DNA from 2 places in the Exiguobacterium sp. s192 genome. Region 2 is predicted to be linked to the other one. Evidence: riboswitches for the same ligand, from Rfam matches in the RefSeq annotation. Region 2 holds a riboswitch; the other holds the start of a gene.
What was found. A riboswitch is a leader RNA that binds a small molecule or an ion and turns the genes downstream of it on or off. The one in region 2 is predicted to bind thiamine pyrophosphate.

Region 1 (3,302 bases), on a different contig from region 2:
TGACGGAACATGCAAGCAACAGTCACTTGGAACCACAAGATGGGATTTAGCGGCGAGACTGAATCCGGGCATCACTTAGCGATGGACGCAGCACCGGATAACGGAGGCGACAATCAAGCACCGCGACCGACGGAGCTGTTACTCCACGCCGTTGCCGGCTGTACCGGCATCGACATCGTCTCGATTTTAGAGAAGATGCGTTTGACGTTGACCTCATTTGAAATGGACATCGAAGGGGAACGGGCAGATGACCATCCGCGCCGCTTCACGACGATTTCGATCCATTACCGGCTTGAAGGCGATTTACCGGAAGATAAGGTCCGTCGGGCGATTTCATTGTCAAAAGACAAATACTGCTCCGTCTCCCAATCGTTGAACGCAGAAATTGAAGTCTACTATTCAATCAACGGCGTCCGAAACGAGGAACCGATTTGAAGCTGTTTTTCCCTGTTGTCTTAGCAACTGTCTTACTGTCCGGTTGTGTCGACGAGACCGCGAAACCGAACGAACCGGCACCGAAGCAAGCCGAAGAAACAAAACAGCCGAAACCACAAAAACCGGAGCAACCGTCTGCCCGGGAACAAGCGGAAAATGAACTTAAGCAGACGGTCTCTCAGATGTCGACGGCGGAAAAAGTCGATCAACTGCTCTACATCGGTGTGGCCGGAACGGCATTGACGGAAGCGGATCGCCGGCTGTTGCAGCAACATGCGCTAGGGGGAGTGTTGTTACTCGGCGGTAATATCACGTCATCCGACCAACTGAAGGCATTGACGACTGATATCAACGAAGCGCAAACGTCGGATCAACGGGCATTCGTCGGTTTTGACGAAGAAGGCGGACGGGTCAGCCGGGTTCCGGACGCCCGACTCAAACTGTCGCCGAGCCTGGCATATGGTCAAAAAAATGATCCGGAATTAATGGAAGACGTCGGGCAGACGCTTGGCTCCATTTCCCGTTTTTACGGATTCAACATGGATTTTGCACCGGTCCTTGACGTCAACAGTAATCCGGCGAATCCGATCATCGGCGACCGGGCGCTCAGTGCGGACCCGCAACAAGTGGCACGACTTGGTGTGCCATTGATGCAGGGAATGAAGGAAGAAGATATCGTGCCGGTCGTCAAACATTTTCCGGGACACGGAGATACGACCGTCGACTCACATGTCGGTCTGCCGCGGGTCGATGCGACGAAAGCGGAACTTGAGCAGACGGAGCTAGTCCCGTTTAAACGGGCGATTCAAGACGGGGCTGAAATGGTCATGGTCGCGCATATCCTGTTCCCGGCTCTCGACAAAAATCGACCGTCCTCATTATCGAAAGAAGTCATGACCGGTGTGTTACGGAGTGAACTGAAATTTGATGGTGTCATCATCACGGACGATCTCGTCATGGGAGCCATCACAGAACGGTACGGATTAGCTCAAGCGGCAGGTCTTGCACTTGAAAACGGTGCGGACATGGCGATGTTCTCGACACCCGGAGCGTACGCGTCCGTTCACAAGGAAATCATGGCGCGGATCAAACAAGGGAAACTGTCGACAGCCGATCTCAACCAGAAAGTCATGCGGGTCTTACGCTTAAAACAAACGTATGACTTGTCGCAAACGAAACGTGTCGACGAATACCAACGCTTGATCGAGCAGGTCAAAGCGGTCGAATTGGACATGCGACACTAATCAAGGGTGGAACTAATCGGACTACCCGTGGTAGACTACAGACGTACCACACAAATAAATATCTACACTAGGGGAGTCTCGCAGCAGACTGAGACGGAAGTATCCGGACCCTTTGAACCTGATCTAGTTCGTACTAGCGGAGGGAAGTGGTATCCGATCATCTATCGAGGGAACGCCAAGCGTCGCCCTTTTCGTAGGACCACTCCATCAGTTCATGGGGTGGTCCTTTTTCGTGTGGAAAGGAGGGGGAACGATGTCACATTTACACCTGATTACAACCGGACGCGACAGTAAGGAAGTGCTGGAACAGACCCTTCCGCAGCTCGCACTGTCCGTCGATCGCATCCACTTACGGGAGCCAACCTGGTCAGTCCGGGAATTGGTTTCCTGCATTGATACGTTGCTCGACCAAGGAGTCCGCGCAGACCAGTTGGTTGTCCATGACCGGCTCGATGCTGCACTCGTCACCGGCACGACCGTCCAGTTGACACGCCGCAGTCTGTCGGTCGAGCGTGTCCGGGCACAGTTTCCGACGATCTCCATCGGTCAATCGGTTCACTCGTTGACCGAAGCGATGGTGGCGGAACAAGCCGGCGCCGATTACGTGATGTACGGTCATATTTTTGAGACGGATTCGAAACCCGGCGTGGCGCCACGGGGACTCGATGCGTTACAGCAAGTCGTCGACTGGACATCAATCCCGGTCATCGCCATCGGCGGAATCAAACCGGAAAATCTGTCTGATGTCTTAACGACCGGGTGCAGCGGAGTTGCCGTCCTGTCCGGGATTTTGGGACAAGCCCATCCGGCGGAAGCAGCCGGACGGTTCCGGGCGGTGATTGGACGATGAAACAACCGGATGTATTAATCGTCGGTGCCGGTATCATCGGTTTGACGCTCGCCTATGAGTTGCTACAGCGGGGTCAACGTGTTCACGTGATCGATCAGTCGGCAGTCGGACAAGGCGCGACACGGGCGGCAGCGGGAATGCTCGCGACGGACGAAGAACTGTCGGAACCGCTACATGCGTTAGCGGCAGTCAGCCGCGTCCTGTATCCGCAGCTTGTCCGTCAATTGTTCGACGAGACCGGGTTGACGAGCGGCTATCTCGAACTGCCGTTTCAGCTGCGCCAGGCAAAGCAAACCGTCCAATTTGAACGGGTCGGTCAAGTCGATCCTCCGTTGCTTGTCCGTGCGTTACGGCAAGCGATTGAACAGCGGGGCGGCGTGATTGAAGAACAGGTAAGTGTCTTGCGTCTTCTGCGGGACAACGAGACGGTAACCGGGGTGGAGACAAGCCGGGGACAAAAGGTTGGTCGGCAGGTCGTCATCGCCGGCGGACGAGGGTCGGAACCGTTGTTGCAAACGATCGGGATTCCGATTGATACGCTTCCGGTCAAAGGTGAGTGCCTGTCTGTCCGTCTCACAACCGGTCGACTGGAGCAGACTTTGTTTCATGAGACGGTGTATCTTGTCCCGAAAGCAGACGGACGGATTATCATCGGCGCGACGGAACATGTTGGTGAGGAGTCAACGACGGTCAACGCGGGCAGCGTCTCGGACCTGTTGGCGGCAGCAATTGACGTGTATCCGCCGATCCGTGATGCGGCACTGGTTGACATC
Region 2 (3,302 bases):
TGTTATCCGTTGGAAACTCAGGCTTGTATGCGGCGACACGGATGTTATGGTCGATGTCGCAGGAAGGTATGATTTCAAAAAAACTCGCAATCATCAATTCGCGCGGGGTACCGATGCGCGCGTTGTGCTTTACGATGTTATTCGCCATGTTATCACTCCTGACCGCCTTTTTTGCAGAAGATACCGTTTTCATCTGGTTGTTGTCACTCGCCGGACTCGGGGCGCAGGTCGGATGGATTTCGATTTCTGCTTCACAGATTGCCTTCCGTCGCCAATTCATCAAAGACGGACACTCTGTCAATGAGTTGAAGTTCAAGACACCATTTTTCCCGGTCTTACCGATTCTCTCATTTTCTTTGAACCTGCTTGTTCTGATCAGCCTTGCTTTCCAAGCGGATCAACGGATCGCCTTATATATCGGTGTTCCCTTCTTCCTTTTGACATGGGCGTCGTATCATTGGTTCGTTAAAGGAAACCATCTCGCTGCCCAAACGGAACGTCAGGCAGCCAGTTCGACCTTAGAACCATAATCCAAAAGAACGTGATCGGCTGCAGGAGTGATTTCCTGACCGTCACGTTCTTTTTTCAGTCATTTTTTATTATCAGAGAGACTTCGTAATACGATCACTTCACCCGTGTGGACCGTGACATCGGCAAGCTGATGATCCGTCCATTCATTGCTGACGGTTAAGGAACCGCCGACGGGCACGTCATGATCGGTTAGCGGATACTTGACACCCCGAAGCGTTAAGCGGGTCGGAACGAGTGGAATGAAGGATAGGTAATGGTATTGGTCCGCCTTGATTTGATCGTGTCCCTCCTGTAAGAAACGCACCTCTTCCCGCTTCGTCACAAGACGCGCTGCCGGAAACTGTTTCAATAAATAGACGTTTTGCAGGGTCATATCCAGTCGACCACCTGTCGCCCCGAAAATCAACACGTCCGTCACTTCATACTGTTCGTTGACATGACGCAAAGCGAGCTCTAAATCGGTTTCATCTTTTTCAGCCGGATGAATCACCGCTCCTTCCGGCGTATATCCAAGCGAATCAAAGTCGCCGATTGCCAAGTCAAACGCAAGACCTTGTTGCACTAGCGTAGCGACACCGCCGTCGACAGCGATGACCACCGTGTTCTCGTCGATGAACGGCGTTAAGGACGGGATGTCCTCGACCGGTCCTGCTGCAACAATCACAGCCCGCATCAGACACCTCGCGCCGAATAACGGAGGAGTCGTGGCGCCGTCGTAAACAAGAGTCCTGCGACGATACCGCACAACAGATACGACGGAACCATATACGTCGCATTGTAAATCAAGGAGTACGGGACGACCGGACCTTCTGCGTATTCAGCAAAGAAGACGATTCCACTGATGACATGGCAGACATACCGTAATCCGGCACCAAGGAACGTCGCCATCAGGACGATGGCCATCAAACGTCCGTTTTTCCCAGCCGCTGCCGCCTTTTTGACTTGACGGGCAAATAAACCACTCAGTCCAACAACACCAAATGCAATCGTATAATCGAGTAACGGTTGGACGACCGTCAAGATTTGCGGCGCGAACATCAGCTGAATCGTTCCGACGAGAGCTCCTGTCACGACACCACCCACGACGCCGTGACGGAACGCCATCACAAAAATCGGTAGCATCGCTAAGCTGATAGCTCCTCCTTGAGGCATCTTAAAGGGAATCAATAAATCAAACACCACTCCGATACTTGCAAAAATTGCAATTTCCATTAACATTTGTAGCCGTTTCATACTTGTTTCCTCCTAAAAATAAAATCGCAGGACGGCAAAAAGGCAGTACGACGAACGCCGTACTGCCTGCGTGCGCCACATCCCTACGTCCGTCTGAACGGAACAGGTTCGAAGGGTTAAAGTCCAATCACTTCTCTCAGCCGCTTGACGCGACACCCCTTGCGGTCATCATTAAGTTTTGTTTGCCTTTTTATTATACGTGAGCCGCATTCCGAATACTAGTGATTGCTTCCGTATAATCAGGTGCATTGTAAATCGCGGATCCGGCAACAAGGACGTTCGCCCCGTTTTCGATGCACAGCTTCGCTGTCTCCGCATTCACACCCCCATCAATTTCAATTTCAAACGTCAGTCCACGCTCTGCCTTTAGGTCTGCAAGTTGCTTCAGTTTCGTCATGACACCAGGCAGGAAGGCTTGACCGCCGAATCCAGGATTAACCGTCATCAACAAGACCATATCGACCTCTTCTAAGACATGTTCAATCGTCGTAAGCGGTGTATGCGGGTTCAGAACAACCCCCGCCTTCGCACCCGCTGCTTTGATTTGCTGGAGGACACGATGCACATGGTTCGTCGCCTCAACATGGAAGGTCACGATGTCAGCACCTGCTGCAACAAAAGCCTCCACAAAGTTTTCCGGACGATCAATCATTAAATGAACGTCGAGAACCATATCTGTTTTTTGGCGTAAACTGTTTAAGACCGGTAAACCAAAGGAAATGTTCGGGACAAACTGACCATCCATGACATCAAAATGAATGTAATCGGCGCCTGCCGCCTCGACAGCTTTGACGTCCCGCTCCAAGTTTGCAAAATCTGCTGATAAGATTGATGGTGCAATTTTAATCATCTCAATACCTCCGGGCTCGATTCTTGATTTCCTCTACAAACATACCATAATTCGTATACCGTGAGGGCATGATTTCGTGTGCTTCAATTGCTTCTTTGACGGCACATCCCGGTTCATTCAAATGCAGACATCCCCGGTATTTACAGTCATCCTGCAAGGCGACGAATTCTGGAAAACACCAACGCAATTCTTCGAGTTCCATTTCATGCGGGAAATCGAGGTTTGAAAAACCAGGTGTATCGCCGATTAACCCTTCACCGAGCGGAATCAAGGTGACATGTCGTGTCGTGTGTCGACCGCGTCCGAGTGATTTCGAAATATGACTCGTTTCCAGGGCCAGCGAAGGTTCAAGCGCGTTGAGCAACGAACTTTTGCCGACACCGGATTGTCCGGCCAGTACGCTCGTCTTATCTTTCAACAAGGGACGGACGAGCTCCACTCCGACAAGCGTCTCACTCGAAGTCTCAATGACAGGGTAGCCGATTTTCCGGTACGCCGCGATGGCTTCTTTCACCACCAGTTCGGTAGTTCCGTGCAGCAAATCCATCTTCGTCAAAATAATGATCGGTTGAATGTCCTTCGCTTCAATCAGCACAAGAAACCGGTCGAGCAGATGGGCGGAAAAATCGGGTTCCGCAGCTGAGACGACCAGTAATGCTTGATCGATATTCGCAACCGGTGGTCGGAC

Region 1: it holds a riboswitch for thiamine pyrophosphate, as region 2 does, so the genes downstream of both, KNP87_RS07395 (thiamine phosphate synthase) here and thiT (energy-coupled thiamine transporter ThiT) in region 2, are expected to answer to the same signal.

The regions. Positions count from the first base shown of each region.
Region 1 covers NZ_JACSMS010000003.1:47,533-50,834, forward strand. Annotated here, with positions in the region: gene KNP87_RS07385 (OsmC family protein) at 10-435, shown strand; gene nagZ (beta-N-acetylhexosaminidase) at 432-1,679, shown strand; TPP riboswitch at 1,739-1,841, shown strand; gene KNP87_RS07395 (thiamine phosphate synthase) at 1,933-2,529, shown strand; gene KNP87_RS07400 (NAD(P)/FAD-dependent oxidoreductase) at 2,439-3,302, shown strand, end outside.
Region 2 covers NZ_JACSMS010000001.1:327,158-330,459, reverse strand. Annotated here, with positions in the region: gene KNP87_RS01600 (amino acid permease) at 1-530, shown strand, start outside; gene KNP87_RS01595 (thiamine diphosphokinase) at 590-1,204, opposite strand; gene thiT (energy-coupled thiamine transporter ThiT) at 1,204-1,764, opposite strand; TPP riboswitch at 1,828-1,934, opposite strand; gene rpe (ribulose-phosphate 3-epimerase) at 1,958-2,614, opposite strand; gene rsgA (ribosome small subunit-dependent GTPase A) at 2,616-3,302, opposite strand, start outside.